Regions from separate parts of the Streptomyces sp. DT2A-34 genome, predicted to be linked through region 1. Evidence: riboswitches for the same ligand, from Rfam matches in the RefSeq annotation. Region 1 holds a riboswitch; each other region holds the start of a gene.
What was found. A riboswitch is a leader RNA that binds a small molecule or an ion and turns the genes downstream of it on or off. The one in region 1 is predicted to bind thiamine pyrophosphate.
Positions count from the first base shown of each region.

Region 2: it holds a riboswitch for thiamine pyrophosphate, as region 1 does, so the genes downstream of both, thiO (glycine oxidase ThiO) here and QQM39_RS11415 (thiamine ABC transporter substrate binding subunit) in region 1, are expected to answer to the same signal.
Region 3: it holds a riboswitch for thiamine pyrophosphate, as region 1 does, so the genes downstream of both, thiC (phosphomethylpyrimidine synthase ThiC) here and QQM39_RS11415 (thiamine ABC transporter substrate binding subunit) in region 1, are expected to answer to the same signal.

Region 1 is NZ_JASTWJ010000001.1:2,644,928-2,654,555, reverse strand. Features, by position in the region: gene frr (ribosome recycling factor) at 1-397, shown strand, start outside; gene QQM39_RS11440 (phosphatidate cytidylyltransferase) at 397-1,554, shown strand; gene QQM39_RS11435 (SRPBCC family protein) at 1,674-2,123, shown strand; gene QQM39_RS11430 (NACHT domain-containing NTPase) at 2,158-4,725, opposite strand; gene QQM39_RS11425 (hypothetical protein) at 4,900-5,028, shown strand; gene rlmN (23S rRNA (adenine(2503)-C(2))-methyltransferase RlmN) at 5,132-6,238, shown strand; TPP riboswitch at 6,274-6,379, shown strand; gene QQM39_RS11415 (thiamine ABC transporter substrate binding subunit) at 6,459-7,556, shown strand; gene QQM39_RS11410 (iron ABC transporter permease) at 7,577-9,208, shown strand; gene QQM39_RS11405 (ABC transporter ATP-binding protein) at 9,209-9,628, shown strand, end outside.
Region 2 is NZ_JASTWJ010000001.1:7,568,761-7,578,388, reverse strand. Features, by position in the region: gene thiE (thiamine phosphate synthase) at 1-175, opposite strand, end outside; gene QQM39_RS33810 (Rv2175c family DNA-binding protein) at 679-1,050, opposite strand; gene QQM39_RS33805 (NAD(P)/FAD-dependent oxidoreductase) at 1,129-2,358, opposite strand; gene QQM39_RS33800 (hypothetical protein) at 2,391-2,741, opposite strand; TPP riboswitch at 2,794-2,905, shown strand; gene thiO (glycine oxidase ThiO) at 2,903-4,069, shown strand; gene thiS (sulfur carrier protein ThiS) at 4,066-4,278, shown strand; gene QQM39_RS33785 (thiazole synthase) at 4,282-5,076, shown strand; gene pknB (Stk1 family PASTA domain-containing Ser/Thr kinase) at 5,196-7,133, shown strand; gene QQM39_RS33775 (deoxyribonuclease IV) at 7,229-8,122, shown strand; gene QQM39_RS33770 (sulfite oxidase-like oxidoreductase) at 8,132-8,764, opposite strand; gene bfr (bacterioferritin) at 8,941-9,417, shown strand; gene QQM39_RS33760 (bacterioferritin-associated ferredoxin) at 9,454-9,628, opposite strand, start outside.
Region 3 is NZ_JASTWJ010000001.1:5,073,451-5,083,078, reverse strand. Features, by position in the region: gene QQM39_RS22510 (cytochrome ubiquinol oxidase subunit I) at 1-569, opposite strand, end outside; gene QQM39_RS22505 (cyclophilin-like fold protein) at 710-1,102, shown strand; gene hisC (histidinol-phosphate transaminase) at 1,147-2,226, opposite strand; gene QQM39_RS22495 (LacI family DNA-binding transcriptional regulator) at 2,655-3,767, shown strand; gene QQM39_RS22490 (metallophosphoesterase) at 4,010-5,086, shown strand; gene QQM39_RS22485 (hypothetical protein) at 5,280-6,149, shown strand; gene thiC (phosphomethylpyrimidine synthase ThiC) at 6,324-8,108, opposite strand; TPP riboswitch at 8,101-8,290, opposite strand; gene QQM39_RS22475 (YibE/F family protein) at 8,593-9,628, shown strand, end outside.

The DNA of each region.
Region 1 (9,628 bases):
GGCTTCGTTCTCCGTGCCGGAGCCGCGCATGGCGGTCGTGACCCCGTTCGACAAGACCGCGCTGCGCAACATCGAGCAGGCGATCCGGGACTCCGACCTGGGCGTCAACCCGAGCAACGACGGCAACATCATCCGAGTGGTGTTCCCCGAGCTCACCGAGGAGCGCCGCCGCGACTACATCAAGGTCGCCAAGGGCAAGGCCGAGGACGCTCGTGTGTCCATCCGCTCAGTCCGCCGCAAGGCCAAGGACGCCATCGACAAGCTGATCAAGGACGGCGAGATCGGCGAGGACGAGGGCCGCCGTGCGGAGAAGGAGCTCGACGACACCACGCACAAGTACGTCGCTCAGGTGGACGAGCTCCTCAAGCACAAGGAAGCGGAGCTGCTCGAGGTCTGATGAACGACTCTTCCTGGGGGGCGCCGCCACAAGCCCGGCAAGCCGGGTACTGGGGTGCCGCCGAGCGTGGACCTGTCCAGGGGGCTGCCCCGGCGGGTCCCGCGTACGATGCGCCTGAGGCGCAGCAGACTCGCCCCATGCCCATCGTGCCCGACGTACCCGCGTATGGCGGAGACCAGGATGACGACCGGGGGGCCGCTCGGCTGAGCGGCCCCTTGTTCCGCGACCGGCCGCCGCAGACGCGGCCTTACGACACGCCGCAGGCGCGGCCCTCCGAGGCGGCGCCGCAGAATCCGGAGCCCATGCCCGACGCCTCGCAGCCGGCGCCCCAGCCGCAGAAGAAGAACGCGGGGCGCGACCTGGGTGCGGCCATAGGGGTCGGTATCGGGCTCGGTACGGTGATCATCGCGTCGCTGTTCGTCGTCAAGGCCCTGTTCGTCGGCGTCGTCGCGGTCGCCGTCGTCGTAGGCCTGTGGGAGCTGACCAAGCGGCTCGACGAGCGCAAGGGCATCAAGGCGCCGCTCGTTCCGCTCGCACTCGGCGGTGCGGCCATGGTCGTCGCCGGGTACGTCCGGGGCGCCGAGGGTGCCTGGGTGTCGATGGCGCTGACCGCGTTGGCCGTGCTGGTCTGGCGGATGACGGAGCCACCGGAGGGTTACCTCAAGGACGTCACCGCGGGCGTCTTCGCCGCGTTCTACGTGCCGTTCCTGGCGACGTTCGTCGCGATGATGCTGACCGCCGAGGACGGGGCGTTCCGCGTCCTGACGTTCCTGCTCCTGACGGTCGTCAGCGACACCGGGGCGTACGCCGTCGGCTGGCGCTTCGGCAAGCACAAGCTCGCCCCGCGCATCAGCCCCGGCAAGACCCGCGAGGGCCTGCTCGGCGCGGTGAGCTTCGCGATGGTGGCGGGCGCACTGTGCATGGAGTTCCTGATCGACGACGGATCCTGGTGGCAGGGCCTGCTGCTGGGCCTCGCGGTCGCGGCCAGCGCCACGCTCGGTGACCTCGGCGAGTCGATGATCAAGCGGGACCTGGGCATCAAGGACATGGGCACGCTGCTGCCGGGGCATGGCGGGATCATGGACCGGCTGGACTCGTTGCTGCCTACGGCGCCGGTGGTGTGGTTGCTGCTGGTGCTCTTCGTGGGGTCGGGCTGACGAAGCCGTGACCGGAAGCCCTCGCTCTATTCGGGCGGGGGCTTCTTGCGATGGTGCCGTGGGTCCGCAGGTGGGACGATTCCGGTGTACGTCATCGAAGGCACCCAAAGGGGGTCATCATGACCGCCATCCGAGAAGTCATCGACATAGACCGGTCCCCGGACGAGGTCTACGCGTATGTCACGGACCCCTCCCACCTACCGGAATGGCAGTTGAGCGCCGTCTCCGCGGACCTGCTCGACGAGGGGCCCACGCACCCCGGCTCCCGGGTCCGGGTCACCCGGCGCATCGGCAGTCGCGAGATCCCGATGACCGTGGAGTTCACCGAACTCGACCCACCGCACAGCTGGGATCTGCACGGGATCGAGGGCCCCATCAGGCCACGGGCTCACGGTGAGATCGAGCCGCTCGACGACGGCCGCCGTTCCCGCGTGACGATCGACATCGACTTCGAAGGGCATGGCCTCGGCAAGCTCCTGGTGCCCCTCGTCGTCCGCCCTCAGGTCCGCAAGGAGCTGCCGCGTGACGAGCAACTGCTGAAGGACAGGCTGGAGCGCACGACCGACTGACGCGTTTCCGGTGGCTGGAACTCGACCACAGGTCCTAGCTGCCGTGACGACGACGAATCGGAGCACCACCGCCGCTGGTCAGCAACTGCACATGCGCTGACAATTCATCGCGCTGGCACGGGCGCGTAGTAGGTTCACCCGCCATGGCCTGCATGAGTTCACGCGCCTGATCGCGGTACGGGGCGCCGAGTTCGCTGAGAGCTGCCGCTGCCGCGTACCGATCGTCGAACGGGTTTGTTCTGTCGGTCACCAGCTCCCGCAAAACCTCAGCAACGTGAGACAGATATTCGCTGTCGAAGTCCAGTAGCGACTCCGCCGCGTGAATGCGTGTCCCAGCGTCGGCGTGCGGCGAATTCATGATCTCGAACGTGTGCTGGGTCGCGTGAGCCGCCCACTCAGGAGCCATGGTCTGAAGGGTGTCGATGAGGGCCATGCGGTCCACGACGGACTCGAGTCCCAGGTGGCATACCAGCGAGCAGAACAGGTAGGTGTCATCACCTGAATCCGGTGGGCGGCTACAGCCGAGCGTACTGAGCAGGGACCGGATGACCGGCTGCTCGCGGATGTCCAGCGGCTCGTCGGCGACCGGGTAGGGGGCGACCGGCTCCGTGCGGGCGAGGAATTGCGCGACGGGAAATCGCTCCGCGAGGTATGCGCGGGCCAGGGGATTCGGTATCTGACGGGCTGTGCGCCGGCTCGCCGCGGGCAGCCGAGGCAGGACGGACAGGAACGTCTCCAGCTGAGCGGGCGTGTAGGGGCTGCCCTCTGCCATGAGGACACCCGCGACATGTTGATGCCCTGCGCTGCCCTCCAGCAGCCAGGTCAGCAACGCCTCCGCTGCCAGGGGGTGCCGTTGGGCGTAGTGAACGAGTGCGGCGCGGTGGTCGCGGCCCTTGCGTCCGGTGAGGCGTGCGGCCTCGAATGTGAACGCCTGCCATTCCACGGAGCTTCCGTCGAAACTGTCGGGAAGGTCCATGGCGCGCGCCTCCGCCGCAAGGAATTCGGCGAAGCTCGTATGCAGGAACCGGATCGATCCCTCGCCGGACGCGAGGAGCCCACTCGATATCAGCAGGGTCGCGACGTATTCACCCCACCCGGGAATGCCCGTCTGTGCGCGGGGGCCGACTTTCGGGCGCAGCCACTCCAGCGCGACCGTCAAGAGGTCGAACGAGGCCCGCTGATCGGATTCCTCGGAGCGGCCCGCCGGTTCTGAAAGGTGCCGGACCGCTTCAGTGGCGACATGACGCAAGACATCGTCGAGGTTCTCCTGGAGAAACCGGATGGCTTCCAGGGCCCATGAGGCACTGCCCGCGTGCGTACGCAGCTGGCTGAAGACGCCTTCACGCTGGGTGGCCTTCGCATTCGTCAGATAGGTGCGGTACTGGTCGAAGAGAGCGTACTGATTGTTCGGCAGCCTCTGTTCGGGCCACGCTTCGAACACGGCGGCGGCCACCGCCGCCAGCAACGGGACGGCCACCAGGTCGCGCAGTTCCGGGGTGTCGACCTGCTGAAGGAACTCCCGGGCCTGACGACGCCCGGGAACATGGGTCCCGAACCAGCGCTCGGCGAACGTCTCCAGCTGTGAGCGATCGAACGGGACCATGGTGAAGACGAGGAAGCCGCTCTCGATGAAGCGGTCCCGTTCCACCGGATGCAGTGGACGGCACGATGCGATGATCCTGATACGGCCGACCCGGCCTGCCTCGCTTCTGGCGATGGTGGTGAGGTGGAGCGCCAGTCGGTTACGTGCCTCCATGGGGATCTCGTCGAACCCGTCCACCAGGAGCAGCCAGGAGTAGTCCTCCGGGACCAGTGCTTCCGTGGCGTCATCGAATCGCCGCTCATCGTGCTCAGTCCCGGCGAAGACGAGCCGGGACAACGCGCGGTCCACGCCGCCCGGGCCGGCGGTCAGTTGCTCGGCGGTCGCCCAGACCGGGACACAGGCGTTCTGCGCGAGCGTCGCGTCGAGGAGTTCGGCGGACAGACGCCCGGCAAGTCGGGCGAGCAAGGTCGACTTCCCGCTGCCCGGACCGGACTCCAGGAGGAGACGGCAGCCGTCGGGATCCTCGAGGATGTCCTCGATGTGCCCTCGCTTCGGTTCTGCCCCCGGTTCATCGGCAGAGCGGGATTCGTCCAGCAGTTGCTGAACGTGTACGGCCGACAGCGGTCGTCGCGCGCCCGTGCCACTGTGAACGACATAGGGCCACGCCTCTCCTCGCTCCCTCTGTTCCATCAGCAGCGGGAGCAGGAAAGAGGGAACCGGCGACGACGAAGCCCGGACGGCATGCCGGACGGGCTGGGCCGATTCGAGAAGTTCGTTGAGATACCGACGGCTGGGCTGCTCCCCGGCCCAGCGCGACCAGAGCTGTACCAGGGCCCATAGTTTCGGCTCATTGCTCAAGGTGGGTGCCTGGCGGCTTCGCGGCTCGTCCGTCAGCCAGTTACTCAGCCGGCGAGCATCCAGCTCGACCTGGAACTCCTTGCTGAGGATCTTCGCGGTCTCGCGACGGGAGTACGGCATCCTGTGCCGAAGCCGATTCGCCTTGGCCCTGCGTTCCAGGTCGCGCAGGTACTCGTGGAGCGCGTGGTCCGGATACTCCACGTCCCCCCGTCCCCCCTTGACGACCCTTCCGCTGCCCGCTGCGGGCACCGCCGGGCAACCCCTGACCTGCAGGGTAAGAGCGCGACCGCCCGGTCCGCCCGCACTTCCCCAGGATTCGGTCCACCAGCGCGCACCGTCTGGAGGCGAAACGTACGCCGCCACCAGGGAGGAACCATGAGGCGCGACAAACGCCCCACCATCAAGCGCCTGTATCGAGCCGCGCTGTTCGCAGCGGTCCGCGGAGCAGCCGCCGCAGCCGGGTCGTCCATGGTGGCCATCGCGGTGTGGGCATTCCAACGCTGACAGGTGTGCACTGACGATGACCGGCGCAGATGCCCTTGGCGCCGGTCGGGGGCGGCCGTACGACCGCAGGTCACCGGAATTGATCTGCGACACTGGTACAGCCATGCCTAAGCCCGGAGAACTCACTTTCGTCGCCCCGCGCGGAGCCAAGAAGCCGCCGCGGCATCTTGCCGACCTCACGCCCGGTGAGCGCAAGGACGCCGTCGCTGCTATCGGCGAGAAGCCGTTTCGTGCCAAGCAGCTCTCGCAGCACTACTTCGCGCGGTACGCGCACGACCCGGAGCAGTGGACCGACATCCCCGCCGGTTCGCGCGCCAAGCTGCGGGAGGAGCTGTTTCCCGAGCTGATGACCGTCGTACGGCATCTGTCGACCGACCAGGGCGACACGCGCAAGACGCTGTGGCGGCTGTTCGACGGGACGCTCGTCGAGTCGGTGCTGATGCGGTACCCGGACCGGGTCACCATGTGCATCAGTTCGCAGGCGGGGTGCGGGATGAACTGCCCGTTCTGTGCGACCGGGCAGGCGGGGCTGGACCGGAATCTGTCCACCGCCGAGATCGTGCATCAGATCGTGGACGGGATGCGGGCGCTCAGGGACGGAGAGGTTCCGGGGGGACCTGCGCGGCTTTCCAACATCGTCTTCATGGGGATGGGCGAGCCGCTCGCCAACTACAACCGGGTCGTGGGCGCCATCCGGCGGCTCACCGATCCCGAGCCCGACGGGCTGGGGCTGTCCCAGCGAGGGATCACCGTCTCGACGGTCGGGCTCGTGCCGGCCATCCACCGGTTCGCCGACGAGGGCTTCAAGTGCCGGCTCGCGATCTCGCTGCACGCGCCCGACGACGAGCTGCGCGACACCCTGGTACCGGTCAATACGCGGTGGAAGGTGCGCGAGGTGCTCGACGCCGGGTTCGAGTACGTCGAGAAGTCGGGCCGTCGGCTGTCCATCGAGTACGCCCTCATCCGGGACATCAACGACCAGGCCTGGCGTGGTGACCGGCTCGGGCGGCTGCTCAAGGGCAAGCCGGTGCATGTGAACCTGATCCCGCTGAACCCGACACCCGGGTCGAAGTGGACCGCTTCCCGGCCCGAGGACGAGAAGGCGTTCGTCGAGGCCATCGCCGCCCATGGTGTGCCGGTGACCATCCGGGACACCCGTGGGCAGGAGATCGACGGGGCGTGTGGGCAGCTCGCGGCGACCGAGCGGTAGTCTGACCACCGTAAGACCGCCGTAAGTACATCTTCATATTCCGACAGGGGAGCGCCACAGCGCTGAGAGTGCGGCACCGGCCGCAGACCCTCCGAACCTGGCCCAGGTCATTCTGGGTAGGGAGATCGGTCACCACTCGAGCTGTTGCGCCCTGCCCGGAGCCTTTCGGAGGTTCCGGGCAGGGCCGCGTCTCTTCCTGGTCCACCCCAGGAGGAATTCAGTGAGCATCACCAAGAAGGCCACGGTTCTCGCCGTCGGGTTCGGTCTCGTCGCGCTGCCCGCGTTGGCCGCGTGCGGGTCGTCCGACACCGACGGCGACAGCGGTAGCGGGGGCGGTTCCAAGACCGTCACGCTCGTCAGCCACAACTCGTGGGCCGTCTCCAAGAGCGTCCTCGCCGCCTTCGAGAAGCAGTCCGGCTACAAGGTCAAGGTCCTGGAGGACGGCGACGCCGGGCAGGCCGTCAACAAGGCGATCCTCACCAAGGACAACCCGCAGGGCGACGTCTTCTTCGGCGTCGACAACACCCTGCTGTCGCGGGCGCTCGACAACGGGCTGTTCCAGTCGTACGAGCCGAAGGGCTCCGACCTGATCCTGCCCGAGTACCGGGCCGACCAGGACCAGCACCGGGTCACGCCCATCGACACCGGCGACATCTGCGTCAACTACGACAAGGCCTACTTCAGCGAGCACAAGCTGACCCCGCCGACGTCGTACGACGACCTGATCAAGCCCGAGTACAAGAACCTCCTCGTCACCGAGAACGCCTCCACCTCCTCGCCCGGCCTCGGCTTCCTGCTCGGCACCGCCGCGAAGTACGGCGACGACGGCTGGCAGGACTACTGGAAGAAGCTGAAGGCCAACGGCGTCAAGGTCGTCGACGGCTGGGAGCAGGCCTACAACGAGGAGTTCTCCGGGTCCGCCGGCGGCAAGAAGGCCAAGGCCGACCGGCCGCTCGTCGTGTCGTACGCCTCCTCGCCGCCCGCCGAGGTGATCTACGCCGACCCGAAACCGACGACCGCGCCCACCGGTGTCGCGACCGGCACCTGCTTCCGCCAGGTCGAGTACGCGGGCCTGCTGAGCAACGCCGAGAACGCCGCGGGCGGCAAGGCGCTCCTCGACTTCATGCTCACCAAGACGTTCCAGGACGACATGCCGCTCAACATGTTCGTCTACCCGGTCCGGGAGGCCGCGCAGGTGCCGCCGGAGTTCACGAAGTACGGCCCCCAGGCCAAGAACCCCGAGACCATGGACCCGGCGAAGATCGCCGACAACCGTGACGACTGGGTCAAGTCGTGGACCTCGCTCGTACTGAAGTAAAGGCACCCCGTAAGAGGGTCATGCGGAGCGCGGCGGTGCGGCTCGGCCTCGTCGCCGTGCCCGTCGCGTTCTTCGCGGCCTTCTTCGCCTGGCCCGTCGCCGCGATCGTCGCGCGCGGGCTGAAGGCCGACGGCGTCTGGCAGTTCGCGCGCCTCACGGACGTGCTCGGGGAGTCCGACATCCGGCACGTCCTGTGGTTCACCACCTGGCAGGCGCTCGCCTCCACCGCGCTCACCCTGCTGATCGCGCTGCCGGGCGCCTACGTCTTCGCCCGCTTCGACTTCCCCGGCAAACAGATCCTGCGGGCCGTGGTGACCGTCCCCTTCGTGCTGCCGACGGTCGTCGTCGGTACGGCGTTCCTCGCGCTCGTCGGCCGCGGCGGACTCCTCGACGAGCTGTGGGGCGTACGCCTCGACACCACCGTGTGGGCCATCCTGCTCGCGCACGTCTTCTTCAACTACGCCGTCGTCGTACGGACGGTCGGCGGGCTCTGGGCGCAGCTGGACCCGCGGCAGGAGGAGGCCGCGCGGATGCTCGGCGCGTCCCGCTTCACCGCCTGGCGGACCGTCACCCTCCCGGCCCTCGCGCCCGCCGTGGCCGCCGCCGCGCTCATGGTCTTCCTGTTCACCTTCACCTCCTTCGGCGTCGTCCAGATCCTCGGCGGCCCGACCTTCTCGACGCTCGAAGTGGAGATCTACCGGCAGACGTCCGAGATCTTCGACCTGTCCACGGCCGCCGTCCTGACGATCATCCAGTTCCTGGCCGTCGGCGCGATCCTCGCCGTGCACGCCTGGACGGTACGGCGCCGCGAGAGCGCCCTGCGCCTGGTGGACGCGTCGGTGACCGCGCGGCGGCCGCGCGGGGCAGGGCAGTGGGCGCTGCTGGCCGGTGTCCTGGCCGTCATCGTCGTACTCCTGCTGCTGCCGCTGGCCGTCCTCGTGGAGCGGTCGCTGGACGCGCCGGACTTCGGCTACTACCGGGCGCTGGCCAGCGCCGACGGCGGGGTCTTCCTCGTCGCGCCGATCGAGGCGATCGGCAATTCGCTGCAGTACGCCGTCGTCGCCACGCTCATCGCCGTGCTCATCGGCGGGCTGGCCGCGGCGGCGTTGACCCGACGGGACGCGGGCCGGTTCGTGCGGGGCTTCGACGCGCTGTTGATGCTGCCGCTCGGGGTGTCCGCGGTGACGGTCGGGTTCGGGTTCCTGATCGCCCTGGACGAACCGCCGCTGGATCTGAGAAGCACGTGGATCCTCGTGCCGCTGGCCCAGGCGCTGGTCGGGGTGCCCTTCGTCGTACGGACCATGCTGCCCGTGCTGCGGGCCGTGGACCAGCGGCTGCGCGAGGCGGCCTCGGTGCTGGGGGCGTCGCCGTGGCGGGTCTGGCGTGAGGTGGACCTGCCGTTGGTGCGGCGGGCGCTGCTGATCGCGGCCGGGTTCGCCTTCGCGGTGTCGCTCGGGGAGTTCGGCGCGACCGTGTTCATCGCCCGGCCCGACAATCCGACGCTGCCGGTCGCCGTGGCGCGGCTGCTGGGGCGGGCCGGCGAGCTCAACTACGGCCAGGCGATGGCCCTTTCGACGGTACTGATGATGGTGTGCGCGGTGGCGCTGCTGGTGCTGGAGCGGCTCCGTACGGATCGGACGGGGGAGTTCTGAATGACGTCGAGTCCGCAGGGTCTGCTGAGTCTGCTCAGTCTTCGAGGCGCGACCGTACGGTTCGGTGGACGGCCCGTGCTGGACGGCGTCGATCTAGATGTCGCCGAGCACGAGATCGTGTGCGTGCTCGGGCCGAGCGGCAGCGGCAAGTCGACGCTGCTGCGGGTGGTGGCCGGGCTGCAACTCCTCGATGGCGGGCGGGTGTTGCTCGACGGGCGGGATCAGGCCGGGGTGCCCGCGCACAAGCGGGGCGTCGGGCTGATGTTCCAGGACCATCAGCTGTTCCCGCAGCGGGACGTCGGCGGCAACGTGGCCTTCGGGGCGCGGATGCACGGTGCCTCGAAGGGTGAACAGGCCGAGCGCGTACGGGAGTTGCTCGACCTGGTCGGACTGCCGGGGGCCGCCCGCCGTGCCGTCGCC
Region 2 (9,628 bases), 4.9 Mb from region 1:
CCTCGGCCGCCTCCATGCCCTTGTCGCGCAGCTGCACGATGTCGACACCGGCGGCCAGGACGGCGTCCAGGAACTCCGCGAGGTCGCCCCGCTGCTTGCGGGCGTCCGTGCAGAGGTAGAGCCGGGCGTCGGCGAGCTGGGCGCGGGCGGTGCCTGCGGTGGCGGTGTCGGACATACGGTGCCCCCTGTGTCGGGTTGCCGGGCGGGACGTCGGGCTGGTGCCGGACGGTGGCACGGTAGCCGGAGCCCGGCGCCGCGTCGCGAGCCGGTGCTGGTCGGTGACTCGTGGTCCGGGCGGGGCGGCGGCCCGTGGCGCGGGCCGGAGTGGTCCGGGGCCGGACGGCGTATGGCGCCGTGGCACTGCCCGGGCGTGATGTGCCCCACAACGCCCCGACGGCACCCGCCGCCGCGCGTGGCGACGCCATGCGCCCGCGCCCGACGTGGCATCCCTGCGACAGCGCGCCGTCACATGGATGACGTACGGGTCGATGGCATACGGCCCCGAGGCCGAGGACCCGGCACCCCCGTGGGGCAGGCGCTCGCTCGCGCATGCCACTCACCACACGCCCCAGGCCCCTGGCTCCCGCGGGCCGCGGTCAACTGCGACCGTGGCCCGCGGGAGCCCGGTCCATACGCCGGACGATGTTCGGATGAGGACGTTCGGTCAGAGCGTTCGGTTCAGACGGCGAGCGCCTGGGCGCGGCGCTTCACCTCCGTGCCGCGATTCTCGCTGAGGGCCTGCGCGGGGGTGCCGGGCAGGCTCTCGTCGGGGGTGAAGAGCCACTCCAGCATCTCTTCGTCCGTGAAGCCGTCGTCCCGCAGGAGCGTCAGGGTCCCGGACAGGCCCTTGACGACCTTCTGCTCGGCCCCGTCGATGAAGGCGGCGGGGACGTGCAGTGCGCGGTTCTCACCACGGCGTACGGCGATGAGCTGGCCGTCCTTGACCAGCTGCCGGACGCGGGTCACCTCGACATCGAGCATCTCTGCGATGTCGGGCAGGGTGAGCCAGGCGGGGACGAGAGCATCGATCTTTGCGTCAATCTCGGTCACGGAAACAAGCCTGCCATCTGCCACTGACAGTCGGAAGCCAGGCCCGTCCCGACCAGGGCCGACACCCCGCTCTCGGCCCTACGCCGTCGCCGCCTTCATCGGCCGCGCCGGGTCCCCCAGCAGCGCCGGATCCATCGGCGTTCCCGCCTCGATCAGCCGCCGCCCCTGTGCCAGGTCCCTCGGTCGGCCGACCGCCAGCAGGGCGACCAGGCGGTCGTCCTTCAGCCAGCAGACCGTCCAGGCCGGGCCCGACGGGTCGCCGCGCCACAGGGTCGTGTCGGCGGCGGCGTGGTGGCCGGCGTACTGGACGAAGCGGCCGAACTGCTCGGACCAGAAGTACGGCACGGGGTCGTAGACCGCGGGGGTCTCGCCGAGGATGTCGGCGGCGACCGTCCGCGGGCCCTGGAGGGCGTTGTCCCAGTGGTGGACCAGCAGGCGCTCGCCATACCGTGCCGAGGGGAAGGAGGCGCAGTCGCCGACCGCGTAGACGTCCGGTACGGAGGTGCGCAGGTGGTCGTCGGCCACGACCTCGCCGTGCACGCCCAGCTCGATGCCCGAGCCGGCCAGCCAGGCCGTGGCGGGCCGTGCCCCGATGCCGACCACGACGGCGCCCGCGGGCAGAAGCGTGCCGTCGTCGAGGATCACCGCACCGGGCTCGACGCGCTCCACGCGCGCGTGCGTGCGCAGCACCGCCCCGCTGTCCTCGTACCAGGCGGTCATCGGCGCCGCCACCTCCGCGGGCAGCGCACCCGCGAGCGGCCGGTCGGCGGCCTCCACGACCGTCACCGCGCAGCCCGCCTCGCGCGCGGCCGTGGCGAACTCCGCGCCGATCCAGCCCGCCCCGACGACCACGATGTCGTGCTGCCGGGCGAGCACCGGCCGCAGCCGCTCGGCGTCGTCCAGGGTGCGCAGCAGATGCACCCCGGGGACGCCCTCCGCGCCCGGCAGCCGGATCGGTTCGGCGCCGGTGGCGAGCACGAGGACGTCGTACGGGACGGGCCCGGCCTCGGTGTCCAACTCGTGGTCGGCGGTGCGCACGCCCAGCACCTCGCGCCCCAGCCGCAGTTCGATGCCGAGCGCCTCGAAGTCGACGTCGAAGGCGGAGCCCTCGGCCGTGCCGAGCAGTACGGCCTTGGACAGGGGCGGTCGGTCGTACGGCTGGTGGGGCTCGGCGCCGATCAGTGTGACGGTGCCGGTGAAGCCCTGTTCGCGCAGGGCGACCGCGGTCTGCACCCCTGCCATGCCCGCCCCGGCGACGACCACGCGCCGCGCCTTTGACGTGCCCCGTTGCTGCGTCTGCTCGCTCACCTGATCACCATAGACAACTGACTGTTCGTCAGTCAGGGGGCGTGCTCAGTGACCTGCTCCACAACGCTCGTCCCCTTGCCGGCCTGCGACTCCCACTGCCAGCTCTCCTCCAGGCGCACCCGCCCGTCGGCCAGCTCGACGACCGTCGACACACAGTGGCCCGACGACGTCGTCCCGTCCCGCTTGAGCTGCACGTACCGAAAGTCCAGCCGGTCGCCTTCCCGGCCGCCCACGAGATACCCGCGTACGACATCGCCGCCCGCGTATTCGGCCCAGATCTCGCCGTCCTTCTCGTGGTACGTGAACCGGGTACGCGTACCCACCTGACCTGGCGCTTGGTCCGCGACGGGGGCGAGGACGAGACCGTCGAGCGAGCGGGCCATGGGTACGGGCTCCCTTACTGAGACATGTGGCGGCGGGCTAGGGTGGCCAACGTAGAGCACTCGCGGGAGCCCGGACGCACCGGGCTGAGAGGGAGGCTGGCGGCCTCCGACCGTACGAACCTGATCCGGGTCATGCCGGCGAAGGGAGGGGCTGGACGCCCATGTCGCGTACGCGAACGTCAGACGTCCTTGTCATCGGGGGCGGCATCATCGGCCTGGTCACGGCGTGGCGGGCCGCAGGGCGCGGGTTCACCACGGCCGTCGTGGACCCCGAGCCGGGTGGCGGCGCCGCCCAGGTGGCGGCCGGCATGCTGGCCGCCGTCACGGAACTGCACTACGGCGAGCAGACCCTGCTCGGCCTGAACCTCGTCTCGGCCCGCCGCTACCCGGACTTCGCGGCCGAGCTCACCGACCTCACCGGCCACGACCTCGGCTACCGCCAGTGCGGCACGCTCGCGGTCGCGCTGGACTCCGACGACCGCGCCCACCTGCGCGAACTGCACACCCTGCAACGCCGGTCCGGGCTGGACTCGGAGTGGCTGTCGGGGCGGGAGTGCCGACGCCTGGAGCCGATGCTCGCGCCGGGCGTGCGCGGGGGCCTGCGCGTGGACGGCGACCACCAGATCGATCCGCGACGGCTGGCCGGGGCGCTGGTGGCCGCCTGCGAGCGGGCCGGTGTGGTCTTCCACCGGACGTGGGCCGAGCGCTTCGACCGCGTACGGGAGCGGGCAGCCGGTGTCACCACGCCGGACGGCACCGAGCTGCGCGCGGGCCAGGTCGTCCTCGCGGCCGGCAGCCTCAGCGGGCGGCTGCCCGGGGTCCCGGACGACGTCCTGCCGCCCGTGCGCCCGGTGAAGGGGCAGGTGCTGCGGCTGACCGTGCCGAAGCGGTACGCGCCGTTCCTGAGCCGGACCGTGCGGGCCGTGGTGCGCGGCAGCCAGGTGTACCTGGTGCCGCGCGAGAGCGGGGAGCTGGTCGTCGGGGCGACGAGCGAGGAGCTGGGCTGGGACACGACGGTGACCGCGGGCGGGGTGTACGAGCTGCTGCGCGACGCCCACGAGTTGGTGCCGGGCATCACGGAACTGCCGCTCACGGAGACGCGGGCGGGCCTGCGCCCCGGCTCCCCCGACAACGCGCCGCTGCTCGGCCCGACCGAGCTGGAGGGGCTGCTGCTGGCCACCGGGCACTACCGCAACGGGGTGCTGCTCACGCCGGTCACCGGCGACGCCATGGCGCACGCCCTGACCACCGGTGAACTCCCGGACGAAGCCCGGCCGTTCACGCCCAAACGCTTCAGCGCCGCCGCACTCTCGGAGCAGCCCGCATGAACCACCCGGTCACCATCTCGGTCAACGGCGAGCGGCGGCAGATCGAGCCGGGCACGGCTCTCGACACGCTCGTACGTTCCCTCACCGCGGCGCCCTCCGGAGTGGCCGCCGCCCTCAACGAAACCGTCGTACCGCGCGCGCAGTGGTCGTCGACATCCCTCTCCGAGGGAGACCGCGTCGAGGTCCTCACCGCCGTCCAAGGAGGCTGAACCATGGCCGACGATCCTTTTCTCATCGGGGACACGTCCTTCACGTCCCGCCTGATCATGGGCACGGGCGGGGCGCCCAGCCTGGGGGTGCTGGAGCGTGCGCTCGTGGCGTCCGGGACGGAGCTGACGACGGTCGCGATGCGGCGGGTCAACCCGTCGGTGCACGGCTCCGTGCTGTCGGTGCTGGAGAAGCTCGGCATCCGGGTGCTGCCGAACACGGCCGGATGCTTCACGGCCGGTGAGGCCGTGCTGACGGCCCGCCTCGCGCGCGAAGCGCTCGGTACGGATCTGATCAAGCTGGAGGTCATCGCCGACGAGCGGACCCTGCTGCCGGACCCGATCGAGCTGCTGGACGCCGCGGAGACGCTGGTGGACGACGGGTTCACCGTGCTGCCGTACACGAATGACGACCCCGTGCTGGCGCGGAAGCTGGAGGACGTCGGCTGTGCCGCGATCATGCCGCTCGGTTCCCCGATCGGCTCGGGGCTCGGCATCCGCAACCCGCACAACTTCCAGCTGATCGTGGAGCACGCACGCGTGCCGGTGATTCTGGACGCGGGAGCCGGTACGGCGTCGGACGCGGCGCTCGCGATGGAGCTGGGGTGCGCGGGTGTGATGCTCGCCTCGGCGGTCACGCGGGCGCAGGAGCCGGTACTCATGGCCGACGCGATGCGGCACGCGGTGGAGGCGGGGCGGTTGGCGTACCGGGCGGGGCGGATTCCTCGGCGGCACTTCGCGGAGGCGTCGTCTCCGGTGGAGGGCATCGCACGGCTGGACCCGGAACGCCCCGCATTCTGAACGCCTGTTCGATGAAGGCGTTTCAACCCATGAGGCGTCCGTCACAGCTCAGCTGCAGTCCCGCCCCGATCCCGGCCGAACCGGCAGGCGTGTCAGTGTCGGCTCGTACACTCACCTGCGTGGATACGACCCTTCAGGACCCTCTGGTCGGGCAGGTGCTCGACGGCCGGTACCGCGTGGACGCGCGGATCGCCGTCGGCGGGATGGCCACGGTCTACCGGGCCCTGGACACCCGCCTCGACCGCGTGCTCGCGCTCAAGGTGATGCATCCCGCGCTGGCGGTGGACGGGGTTTTCGTCGAGCGGTTCATCCGTGAGGCGAAGTCCGTCGCCCGGCTCGCGCACCCCAATGTCGTGCAGGTCTTCGACCAGGGCACCGACGGGTCGTACGTCTATCTCGCCATGGAGTACGTCGCGGGCTGCACCCTGCGCGACGTCCTGCGCGAGCGCGGGGCGCTCCAGCCCCGGGCCGCCCTGGACATCCTGGAGCCGGTGCTGGCCGCGCTCGGCGCCGCGCACCGCGCCGGGTTCGTGCACCGGGACATGAAGCCCGAGAACGTGCTGATAGGGGACGACGGGCGGGTCAAGGTCGCCGACTTCGGGCTCGTGCGGTCCGTGGACACCGTGACCAGCACCACCGGTGCCGTGCTCGGCACCGTCTCCTATCTCGCGCCCGAGCAGATCGAGCAGCCCGGCGCCGCCGACGCCCGCGTCGACGTCTACGCGTGCGGTGTCGTCCTCTACGAGATGCTCACCGGCGACAAGCCGCACGACGGCGACTCCCCGGCGGTGGTGCTCTACAAGCACCTGCACGAGGACGTCCCGCCACCCTCGGCGATCGTGCCCGGACTGGCGTACGAGCTCGACGAGCTGGTCGCGTCGGCCACCGCGCGCACCCCGGATCTGCGTCCGTACGACGCCGTGGCACTCCTCGCGCAGGCCCGGGAGGCGCGTGCCGCGCTGAGCGCGGACCAGCTGGACGCGGTGCCGCCGCAGGCGCTCACGGCGGAGCACAGCAACGCCGACGACCGTACGAGCGTGATCCCGCGCGCACTGACCATCCAGCGGCCGCTTCCCGTGAACGAGGACGAGCCCGAGGCCGTCTTCAACAGGACCAGCCGGTTCGAGGCTCCCCCGCCCCCGCCGCCCCGGCGCCGGTCGCGGACCCCGCGTGCGCCGCGCGGCCCGCTCGTCATCGTCGCCGCCGTCCTGCTGGCCCTCGGCCTCGGCGTCGGCATCTGGTACATCAACTCCGGCCAATTCACCAAGGTCCCGGCGCTACTGTCCAAGACCGAGGCGCAGGCCGCGGACCGGCTGGAGGAGGCCGGGCTGGAGCTCGGCAAGGTGGAGCGCGCCTACAGCGACACCGTCGAGCGCGGCACCGTCATCAGCACGGCCCCGGAGACGGGCGCCCGCATCCGGCACAACGACTCCGTGAACCTGGTCATCTCGGCGGGACCGAAGACCGTGAAGGTGCCCGATCTTCAGGGATACCCGCTGGCCAAGGCGAAGACCGAACTGAAGGAGAGCGGACTCGAACCGGGCATGGTGACCCGGGAGTTCAGCGACGACGTCACCCGAGGCTCCGTGATCTCCGCGGCCCCCGAGACCGGCACCAAGGTCCGCTCCGGTTCCGCGGTCGCGCTCACCGTCAGCAAGGGCAGCCCCGTGGACGTCCCGGACGTCACCGGCGAGAGCCTGGCCGACGCGAAGGCCGAGCTGGCGGAGGCCGGCCTGAAGGTGAAGGTCGCCTCCGCGCGCGTCAACTCCGACTTCGACGCGGGCCAGGTCGCCCGGCAGTCGCCCACCGACGGCAGGCAGGCCGCCGAGGGTGACACGGTGACGCTGACGCTGTCCAAGGGCCCCGAGATGATCGAGGTCCCGGACGTGGTCGGTGACAGCGTCGACGACGCCAGGGCCGAGCTGGAGGCCGCCGGCTTCGAGGTCGACGAGGACCGTGGCCTGCTCGGGCTGTTCGGCGACACGGTCAAGAAGCAGTCCGTGGACGGCGGGCAGACGGCGCCGAAGGGGTCGACGATCACGATCACCATCCGTTAGGAAGACCACTGGGGACGACCATCGAGGAAGGTCATCGAGAAAGGCCGGCACCGGCCGGTGATCGGGTGGTCCGGGCAGCATGACACCCTGAACGGGTGAGAAGTCAGCAGTCCGGCACCGCCCCCTCGGGCCCCTCCCGCAACCCCATCGGCGGCCACGTCCCCGTGGCCGGCGGTCTCCACTCCGTCGGGCTCACCTACGCCCACGACCTCAAGGCCGAGACGGTCCAGGTCTTCGTCGCCAACCCGCGCGGCTGGGCCACGCCCGCCGGGAATCCGCGGCAGGACGAGGAGTTCCGCGCGGTCTGCGAGGCCGAGTCGATCCCGGCGTATGTGCATGCGCCGTACCTGATCAACTTCGGCTCGCACACGGAGGCGACGGTCGAGAAGTCGGTGGAGTCGCTACGGCACTCGCTGCGGCGCGGGCGGGAGATCGGGGCGCTCGGCGTGGTCGTGCACACGGGCAGCGCGACCGGCGGCCGGGAGCGCTCGGTGGCCCTGAAGCAGGTACGGGAGCACCTGCTGCCGCTGCTCGACGAGCTGACCCACGACGACGACCCGTATCTGCTCCTGGAGTCCACCGCCGGGCAGGGCGCCTCGCTCTGCTCGCGGACCTGGGACTTCGGGCCGTACTTCGAGGCGCTGGACGCCCATCCGAAGCTGGGCGTATGCCTGGACACCTGCCACATCTTCGCCGCCGGCCACGACCTGACCGGACCCTCCGGCATGCACCAGACCCTCGACCTGCTGGTGGACACCGTGGGCGAAGGCCGGCTGAAGCTGATCCACGCCAATGACTCCAAGGACGTCGTCGGCGCGCACAAGGACCGGCACGAGAACATCGGCGCGGGTCACATCGGCGAGGACCCGTTCCGGGCGCTGATGACGCACCCGGCCACCGCGGGCGTACCGCTGATCATCGAGACACCGGGCGGGAAGGAAGGCCACGCGGCGGACGTGGAGCGGCTGAAGAAACTTCGGGACGCGTAACGCCGAACGTCACAGCTCGGGCCCGTCCCCGGGCTCCTCCTGGTACGAGTACCGCTGTTCCTTCCAGGGGTCGCCGATGTTGTGGTAGCCGCGCTCCTCCCAGAAGCCGCGGCGATCGGCGGTCATGTACTCGACGCCGCGGACCCACTTGGGCCCCTTCCAGGCGTACAGATGGGGGACGACCAGACGGAGGGGGAAACCGTGCTCCGCCGTGAGCAGTTCGCCGTCCTTGTGGGTGGCGAAGATCGCGCCCTCGGCGGCGAAGTCGGAGAGGCGGAGGTTGGAGCTGAAGCCGTACTCCGCCCACACCATCACATGGGTGACGGCAGCCGCGGGCGGGGCGATCTCCAGGATCGTACGGGCCGGGATGCCGCCCCACTCCGCGCCGAGCATGCTGAACTTCGTGACACAGTGCAGATCGGCGACGACGGTGGTGTACGGCAGGGCCGTGAACTCCTCATGGGTCCAGCAGTGCTTCTCGCCGTCGGCGGTGGCGCCGAACACCCTGAACTCCCAGCGTTCGGGGCGAAACTTGGGGACCGGACCGTAGTGCGTGACCGGCCAGCCGCGCTGTACCCGCTGTCCCGGCGGAAGCTCGGAGTGTGCTGCTGCCCCACCTTCGCGCTCCACCGGCTGACCCATGACTCCATCCTGACAGACCTGGGGCAGTGCACCTGACCACACCCCTCAATAATTCACCTCATAACGGACTAAGCATGCCCTTACTTACTAAGTGAAGACTTACTGGACGATCTTCGCTGCCGGTGCAATCATGCGGCGCAACCTGCCAGTTCCCCCGCGCGGAAGGAGCCTCTGCGATGCAGGGCGACCCCGAGGTCCTCGAATTCCTCAACGAGCAGCTGACCGGCGAGCTGACGGCGATCAACCAGTACTGGCTGCACTACCGGATCCAGGACAACAAAGGCTGGACGAAGCTCGCCAAGTACACGCGTGAAGAGTCCATCGATGAGATGAAGCACGCGGACAAGATCACCGAGCGCATCCTCATGCTGGACGGCCTGCCCAACTATCAGCGCCTGTTCCACGTCCGGGTCGGCCAGACGGTCACCGAGATGTTCCAGGCCGACCGGCAGGTCGAGGTCGAGGCGATCGACCGCCTCAAGCGCGGTATCGAGGTGATGCGCACCAAGGGCGACATCACGTCCGCGAACCTCTTCGAGTCGATCCTCGAGGACGAGGAGCACCACATCGACTACCTGGACACGCAGCTGGAACTCATCGACAAGCTGGGTGAGGCGCTCTACCTCGCGCAGCAGATCGAGCAGCCGAGCTAGGGGGCCAGGGGCCAGGGGCCAGGGAGCCAACGCGAGCTAGGCGGCGTCCGCCAGGTCGGTGAGCACCGGCTTGCCCTGATCGGCCAGCTCACGGCGCGGGCACGCGCCCCTGCCCAGGAGTGCCTGAATACGACGTACACACGACCCGCAGTCCGTGCCCGCCTTGCAGGCGGACGCTATCTGGCGGGGCGTGCAGGCACCGTTCTCCGCG
Region 3 (9,628 bases), 2.4 Mb from region 1:
GTGTGGAAGGCCTGGGCGAGCGCGGTGTTCTGGGTCAGCACGAGCCAGAAGTCGGTGAGCTCGGCCCGCCCCTTCGCCTCGTTGATCCGGTAGCCGACCGGGTGCTGCATCCACGAGTTGGCCGCGAGGATGAAGTACGCCGACAGGATCGTGCCTATGGAGACCATCCACATACAGGCCAGGTGGATCTTCTTCGGCAGCTTGTCCCAGCCGAAGATCCACAGACCGATGAAGGTGGACTCGAAGAAGAAGGCGATCAGAGCCTCGAAGGCGAGCGGAGCGCCGAAGACGTCACCGACGAAGCGGGAGTAGTCGGACCAGTTCATGCCGAACTGGAACTCCTGCACGATGCCGGTGACCACACCCATCGCGATGTTGATCAGGAAGAGCTTGCCCCAGAACTTCGTCGCTCTGAGGTACTTCTCCTTCTCCGTGCGCACCCAGGCGGTCTGCAGCCCGGCCGTGAGAGCGGCCAGGGAGATCGTCAGGGGGACGAACAGAAAGTGGTAGACGGTGGTGATACCGAACTGCCAGCGCGCCAGAGTCTCCGGCGCCAAAGCCAGGTCCACGTCGCCGCTCCTTACTACGCTTGTGAAAGCGTTCACATTCACAAGCAATTATGCAGCACCCACTTTCCGGCCTCCGCGGGGGGTCCCTCATTAAGGTCACCCTCTTGGCGCGAACTTCAACATATTGTTGAATCGCCTGCATGCAGACACCGACACCACTCCGGATACGGATCTCCTGGCCCGCGGGGCACCTCACCGCGGCCCTCGACGACACCCCGACCACGCAGGCCCTCGCCAAGGTCCTGCCCCTCGTCTCCACCGCCCGCACCTGGGGCGAAGAGGTCTACTTCGACACGGGCGTCGCCGTTCCACGTGAAACCAACGCCCGGCAGGTCGTCCACCCGGGCACGGTCGCCTTCTGGACGGACGGCGACGCGCTCGCCCTCCCCTATGGACCCACACCGATCTCGCAGGGCGACGAGTGCCGCCTCGCGAGCCCGTGCAACGTCCTCGGCCGCATAGACGGCGACCCCCGCCTACTGGCGACCGTCCGCGCCGGTGACCCTGTGCGCGTGGAATTCATGGACGCCTGACCCTGCTCGCGGAGCCCTACAGCTCCTTGCCTGCTTGCGGAGCCCTACAGCTCCTTGCGGAACCCTTCCGCCACCTTCAGGAAGATGTCGTTCGCCTCGGCCTCCCCGACCGTCACCCGCACACCCTCGCCCGGGAACGGTCGGACCACCACGCCATGCTGCTCGCACGCCGCCGCGAAGTCGGCCGTGCGCTCCCCCAGCCGCAGCCACACGAAGTTGGCCTGAGTCTCGGGCACCGTCCAGCCCTGGGCACGCAGCCCGTCAACCACGCGGTTGCGCTCGCACACCAACGAGCCGACCCGGCCGAGCAGTTCGTCCTCCGCGCGCAGCGAGGCGATGGCCGCGTCCTGCGCGAGCTGGCTCACCCCGAAGGGCACGGCCGTCTTGCGCAGCGCCGCCGCGACCGGCTCCTGGGCGATCGCGAAGCCGACGCGGAGACCGGCGAGGCCGTACGCCTTGGAAAACGTCCGCAGGACACAGACGTTCGACCGCTCACGGTAGATCTCCACACCGTCCGGCACCTCGAGATCGCGGATGAACTCGCGGTACGCCTCGTCGAGCACCACCAGCACATCGCCGGGCACCCGGTCGAGGAACCGCTCCAGCTCGGCCCGCTTCACGACCGTGCCCGTCGGGTTGTTGGGGTTGCAGACGAAAATCAGCCGGGTGCGGTCGGTGATGGAGGCGGCCATCGCGTCCAGGTCGTGCACATCACCCGGGGTCAGCGGCACCTTCACGGATGTGGCACCGCTGATCTGCGTGATGATCGGGTACGCCTCGAAGGACCGCCAGGCGTAGATGACCTCGTCGCCGGGTCCGGAGGTGGCCTGCAGCAGTTGCTGGGCCACGCCGACCGAGCCGGTGCCGGTGGCCAGGTGGGAGGCCGGGACGCCGAAGCGCTCGGACAGCTCGTTCATCAGCGCCGTGCACATCATGTCCGGGTAGCGGTTGAAGGACGAGGCGGCGGCCGTCACGGTCTCCATCACGCCGGGCAGCGGCGGATAGGGGTTCTCGTTGGAGGACAGCTTGTAGGCCACCGGACCACCGGCCGCGGCGGGCTTGCCGGGCTTGTAGGTCGGGATCCCCTCCAGCTCGGCGCGCAGCTTGGGGCTCGTCTCGCTCACCGCAGTCCTCCTCGCGACCACCGGCGGCCCATCACCACCGCCGGCTCCAATACTCCTCACCTTATGAGGATTCGGCGCCGATGCGTACAGGTGTGACGCCCTCGAGTGCGGGCCCCTTCTGTCACACCTGCATCAGGGGCATCGTCATACGAAGTTGTACGAATTGGGGGGCGCGTCACACATATATCTACGCGCCGGTGGCTCGCGCCGTGGCGCGCATCCCCCGTGAAGGTGAGTTGAGACCTCTTCGAAACATCGGGCACTTGGCAGGCCCATGCGCGCCGACAAGTCAGGTCTTACCATTGGATCGTTCAACTCCCTTGGTTTCCAAGGTTCTTGACGCTCTATGACCATGCAGAAACGTGCCTGTCAACGCGTGCATATGCGTCCGCACTACCCCACCGCATGAGCCCTACTATCGGCTCGCCATGACAGCAGCAGGGAAGCACCAGGTGAGCCGCGCGGAAACCTCACGCCGAGGCAGTCGACCCGGCCGGGCCGGCATCAGAGACGTGGCCGCCGCTGCCGGAGTCTCCATCACGACCGTCTCCGACGCCCTCAACGGCAAGGGCCGGCTCCCGGACGCCACCCGACGCCATGTCCGCGAGGTCGCCGACCGGCTGGGCTATCGCCCTTCGGCCGCCGCCCGGACACTCCGTACCGGCAAGTCAGGACTCATCGGCCTGACCGTGACTACATACGGGGATGAACCTTTCACCTTCACCGAGTTCGCGTACTTCGCCGAGATGGCCCGCGCGGCCACCTCGGCCGCGCTCGCCCGCGGCTACGCCCTCGTGATCCTCCCCGCGACCTCGCGCCACGACGTCTGGTCGAACGTCGCCCTCGACGGCACGGTCGTCATCGACCCGTCCGACCAGGATCCGGTCGTCAGCGAGCTGGTCAGGCAGGGTCTGCCGGTCGTCTCCGACGGCCGCCCGGCGGGTTCGCTCCCCGTCACCGCCTGGGTCGACAACGACCACGAAGCCGCCGTGCTCGGCATCCTCGACCACCTGGCCGACGCCGGCGCCCGCCGGATCGGACTGCTGACGGGCACCACGACGGACACGTACACCCACCTGTCGACCACCGCGTACCTGCGCTGGTGCGAGCGGGTCGGCCAGGATCCGGTGTACGAGGCCTACCCGGCGCACGACCCGTGCGCGGGCGCCGTGGCCGCCGACCGGCTGCTCGCCCGCCCCGACCGCCCCGACGCCGTCTACGGCCTGTTCGACCCGAACGGCACCGACCTGCTCGCCGCCGCCCGCCGCTACGGCATGCGCGTACCGGACGACCTGCTTCTGGTCTGCTGCAGCGAGTCCACGGTGTACGCCAACACCGAGCCGCCCGTCACCACGCTCTCCCTCAAGCCCCGCCGCATCGGCACGGCCGTGGTCCAGCTCCTCATCGACGCCATCGAGGGGGTCGAGTCGGACCGACCGGTCGAGCAGGTGATACCGACCGAGCTGATCGTGCGTACCTCGTCCCAGCGACGTCCGCCGCGTACGACGGTCAGCCCGCCTCGGTCGCCCGAGGAGCGGTAGGAGCAGGTCGGGGGAGGGCACAAGCAGGTCGAGGAGCGAAAGAAAGCGCGGTCATCGGGCGGCCGAAGCCGTGCCCAATCGGGGCGAAAGCCGCGGTGAACAGGAGTCCTGCTCCGATTCACCACCCCTGGGTCATCACATGGCGCGATCGGCATTCCTATGATGGGCCCACGACACCCGCGGGCCGCTGCGACCAGGCAGTCCGATGCGGTGCAGCTGCGGCGCGATGGTGGAGGGGTCTGATGACTCAGGGGGCCGGTCAGGGACCCGAGATGGAGCGGACGGCGACGTTGCGCGACTTCCGAGTGCCCGCTTACGTCCACGAGACCGGTCCGTACGCCCACAGCACGCACCCGGGCGACGTCGCCCCGCCCCTCGACGATGCCTATCCGGAGGGCTACACGCCCACGCAGCGCGATCTGCCCGTGATCAACCGCGGTGACACCCTTCAGGTGACCGTCGATCCCGCGTCCGTGCCGGCTCCGCAGTCGGCGGACAGTCCGGGTCCGCTGTTCGTCGTCGGCGACGTGCACGGCTATCTCGACGAGTTGGTCGCCGCCCTCCAGGAGAAGGGCCTCATCGACTCGGCGGGCAACTGGTGCGCGGGCACCGCCCGGCTGTGGTTCCTCGGCGACTTCACCGACCGCGGCCCCGACGGCATCGGCGTCATCGACCTCGTGATGCGACTGTCGGCGGAGGCCGCCGCGGCCGGCGGCTACTGCAAGGCCCTGATGGGCAACCACGAGCTGCTGCTGATCGGCGCCAAGCGGTTCGGCGACACTCCCGTCAACTCCGGCGCGGGCACCGCCACCTTCCAGGCCGCTTGGCTGCTCAACGGCGGCCAGAAGACCGACATGGACCGTCTCCAGGACCACCACCTGCAGTGGATGTCCCGGCTGGACGCCATGGAGCAGGTCGACGGCCATCTGCTCGTTCACTCGGACACCACCGCCTATCTCGACTACGGCGACTCGATCGAGGCGGTCAACGACACCGTCCGCGAGACCCTCACGCGCAACGACGCCGACGAAGTCTGGGACCTGTTCCGCAAGTTCACCAAGCGGTTCTCCTTCCGCGACGAGGGCGGCGCCGACCATGTTCGTTCCCTGCTCGATACGTACGGCGGCACCCGCATCGTTCACGGCCACAGCCCCATTCCGTACCTGCTGGGCGAGGTCGGCTCCGAGGAGGGCGAGGACAGCGCCGGCCCTGTGATCGAGGGGCCGCACGTCTACGCCGATCGTCTCGCGATCGCGATGGACGGCGGCGTGACCATGGCCGGAAAGCTGCTGGTCCAGCAACTTCCCCTGGATATCTGAACGTTCGCCGGGCAGACGTCCCCCCATGGCGCAGTGACGGAAGACGGCGCAGGCCAGGGCCCAATTTTGTCAAACCCCCTGTCACCGTGTGCCGTCACCGCTCTACCATCGGCTTATCCGTAGCAGGCTCCCCTCCGTTTCTGCCCGACGGCTCGTTGGCATGCGAGCCCCAAGCCCTACGGAGCATCGGGGGATGCACATGAACAGCGTTCCGCAGCACCTGCACAGCGAGGACCGCCAAGAGTACGAGCGGATCCTCGATGAGGCGCTGCGCTCCGCACCACACCGCCCGGAACTGGCCGCTGTCGGACAGCGGCTCAACTCCGAACAGCTGCGCACCATGGCGCTCAACGCCACCGCACTCATCACGGCGGCCGCGGCGACCGAGTACCAGCACTATGTGAAGGTTCGCGAGGAACTGCGCCAGCCGGCGCCGTCCACCCCGTCGTCCAGCCGCGAGTCCAGCTCCACCGAGCCGGGCACGGGAGCGATGGGGCTCGCCACCACCGTGGGAGAAGTCGCCGAGACCGCCGGCCCCGGCGTCGTCGCCGTGGTCGCCGTCCTGGCACCCGTCCTCGCCGGCACCGCCGCGGCGATCTTCCTGCTCGTCGGCTACATCCTGAAGATGCTCGACCCCGAGCCGGCCTTCGCCCAGACGATGCTGACCACCGGGTGGGTGTTCGGCGCCGTGGCGGCGGCCGCGATCCTGGTCGCCGCCGTCGGACTCCTGCTCACCGCCCTGCGCAACCGGCCGGCATTCGACGGCGGTCCGTACGGCGAACTGAGCGAGGAGGTGGCCCGGGCCAGGGAAGCCTGGCGCGAGGCCCTGCTGGAGCGCGGCATCCTGCCCTTCCTGCGGGAGGCGCTCGCCGACCCAGGCACGGCATCGGCACTGCACCGCACGCCACCGTCGACGCCGGCCGGCCGTATCCCGAACCTCGGCTACGACCGCCCGGGTTTCAGCAGCCCGGACGACGGTGGCTCCCGGGGCTCCCGGCCGAGCTTCTGCAGCCCGGACTACACGAGCCCGGACTTCGGAGGGCCGGAACACCATCCGGAGTAGCCCCTCGGCTTGCGCCCCCGCCAGGGGAGAGCCCCCGCCAGGGGACCCTCCTCCACGACGGAGCCCCGGGGAGACCTCCTCGGGGAGGCGCAAGCCGAGCACCTGGCAGCACGCCCGACAGCGGGACAGCACGCCAGGCGCCGGGGCATGGCGCCCTGGGTCAGGACGTCGACGTCAGTCCGCCATCGGCAGGTAGACCCGGTTGCCCGCCGCCGCGAACTCCTTCGACTTCTGAGCCATGCCCTCCTCGATCTCCTCCTGGGACCCGCCGTGTTGGCGACGGATGTCCTGGGAGATCTTCATCGAGCAGAACTTCGGCCCGCACATGGAGCAGAAGTGGGCCGTCTTGGCGGGCTCGGCCGGCAGGGTCTCGTCGTGGAACTCCCGTGCGGTGTCCGGGTCGAGAGCCAGGTTGAACTGGTCCTCCCACCGGAACTCGAAGCGGGCGTCGGACAGCGCGTCGTCCCACTCCTGTGCACCGGGGTGCCCCTTGGCGAGATCGGCCGCATGGGCGGCGATCTTGTAGGTGATGACGCCGGTCTTGACGTCGTCACGGTTGGGCAGGCCCAGGTGCTCCTTGGGCGTGACGTAGCAGAGCATCGCCGTGCCCCACCAGGCGATCATCGCGGCACCGATGCCGGACGTGATGTGGTCGTACGCCGGCGCGACGTCCGTCGTCAGTGGGCCGAGCGTATAGAACGGAGCTTCATCGCAGATCTCCTGCTGAAGGTCGATGTTCTCCTTGATCTTGTGCATCGGGACATGTCCCGGGCCCTCGATCATGGTCTGAACATTGAAACGCTTCGCGATCCGGTTGAGTTCCCCGAGCGTCCTCAACTCCGCGAACTGCGCCTCGTCGTTGGCGTCCGCGATCGAGCCCGGCCGGAGGCCGTCGCCCAGCGAGTACGTGACGTCGTACGCCGCGAGAATCTCGCAGAGCTCCTCGAAGTTGTCGTACAGGAAGCTCTCCTTGTGGTGCGCCAGGCACCACGCCGCCATGATCGAGCCGCCGCGGGAGACGATGCCGGTCTTGCGGTTGGCGGTGAGCGGTACGTACGGCAGGCGCACGCCCGCGTGGACGGTCATGTAGTCCACGCCCTGCTCGGCCTGTTCGATGACCGTATCCTTGTAGATCTCCCAGGTCAGCTCCTCGGCCCTGCCGTCGACCTTCTCCAGCGCCTGGTACAGCGGCACGGTGCCGATCGGCACGGGGGAGTTGCGCAGCACCCACTCGCGCGTGGTGTGGATGTTGCGGCCGGTCGACAGGTCCATGACCGTGTCGGCGCCCCAGCGGGTCGCCCAAGTCATCTTCTCGACCTCCTCCTCGATGGAGGAGGTGACCGCGGAGTTGCCGATGTTGGCGTTGACCTTCACCAGGAACCGCTTCCCGATGATCATCGGCTCGATCTCCGGGTGGTTGACGTTGGCGGGCAGCACGGCCCGGCCTGCCGCGATCTCTTCGCGGACCACTTCCGGAGAAACGTTCTCCCGGATGGCCACGTACTCCATCTCGGGCGTGATCTCGCCGCGGCGCGCATAGGCGAGCTGCGTGACCGCCCCGCCGTCACGGCTCCGGCGCGGCTGGCGAGGCCGTCCGGGGAAGACCGCGTCGAGGTTGCGCAGGCCGCCGCGCGGCGAGGTGTGCTTGATCCCGTCGTCCTCAGGGCGGACGGGACGGCCCGCGTACTCCTCCGTGTCGCCGCGGCCGATGATCCAGTTCTCGCGCAGCGGGGGCAGCCCCCTGCGAACGTCGGTGTCGGCGAGTGGATCGGTGTACGGGCCCGATGTGTCGTACAGCGTGACCGACTGCCCGTTGGTGAGGTGCACCTGGCGGACCGGCACCCGCAGATCGGGGCGTGAGCCCTCGATGTACGCCTTGTGCCAGCCGATGGACTTCCCGGCCTCCTCGGACTTGTCGTCCTGAGCGGAGGCAGGCGTGCGCGCGTCCTTGATGGTCATGAGACCTACTCCCTACGCCGGCATTACCCGGTAACAGGTTCGGCGGTCGACGCAGCGGTTTCCGTCTGCCGACGTTTCGTGGGGAACGTCACTCTCTTCGGATGATGTTCCACGTGAAACATCGCAGGGACGGAGGTCAGCGCCCTCTCAGCCCGGTGCTCCGAGCTCCCGCGTGTACAAAGGTGGCTCCACGCTAGCGTCAATTCGGGCGCGGTGAACAGAGGGCCCCGGTCGTTCTTGCGATGATCGGTCGGTGACCACGACGCATGAGCCTCCGTACCCACCGCCCGAGCCGCCCCGCGGCTCCGGCTTCGGAAACGGCCCCCGAAACGGCCCCACACGGGGCAACGGCCGTACAGACGGCCGCGGTTCGGGAGTTGCCGGAGGTAGATACGGCGGTGGATACGGGCCTGGTTCCGGCGGCGACGACGATCACGCGACTGGTTCCGGCGGCTGGCACGAACACGGGACCGGGGCCAGCGGGATGCAGGGGCACGGGAGCGGGGGCAGCGGGGGGCCTGGGCGCGGGCCCGGCTCCGGCGGCTCAGCGGAGCAGGGGCCCGGACCGAGTGACGGTCACGACTCCGGGGGTGGCCACGGGCACGGGCCCGGATCCGGCGGATCGCGTGGCGGCGGTAAGGGCGGCGACGGCGGTGGCGGGCACGGGCACTCCCACAGTCACGCCCACGGTCCCGCGGCGCCTGTCTCCCGGCACCTGCGCAAGGTCATCGCGGCGGTCCTGATCCCGTTCGCCGCGGCGGTGGTGGTGGGGCTCGCTGTGCTGTGGCCGGGCGGTGCCCCGCCGCACGAGCGCACGGGGGTCGGCTTCGACCGGCAGACGCACAACGCCACGGTCACCAAGGTGGTCGAGGTCAGCTGCAAGGACGTCGGCGCCTCGGGAGTGCCCCCGACCGGCGACACCTCCACTGCCGAGGGTTCCTCCGCGGTGCAGCAGGAGAGCGGCACCTGCAAGAGAGCGACGATCCGCGTCGATACGGGCAAGGACAAGGGCCGCACTTTCACGGAGATCGTGCAGCCTGACCAGTCACGCCAGTTGCACGAGGGCCAGGACGTCGTGGTCGCCTATGAGCCCTCCGCGCCCAGGGACCTGCAGTACTCGGTCACCGACGTGAACCGCAGGATCCCGATGGCGCTGCTCGCCGGCATCTTCGCGCTCGCCGTCGTGCTGGTGGGCCGGATGCGCGGTGTCATGGCGCTGGTCGCGCTGGCCATCAGCTTCCTGGTGCTGACCTTCTTCATCCTCCCGGCGATCCTGCAGGGATCGAACCCGCTGGTCGTAGCGGTGGTGGGGGCGAGCGCGATCATGCTGATCGCCCTCTACATGTGCCATGGCCTGTCGGCCCGTACATCCGTGGCCGTGCTCGGCACACTGCTCTCGCTGCTGCTGATCGGCCTTCTGGGCTCGGGGTTCATCGACTGGGCCGCGCTCACCGGCAATACGGACGACAACACCGGTCTGATCCACGGGCTGTACCCGTCGATCGACATGAGCGGTCTGC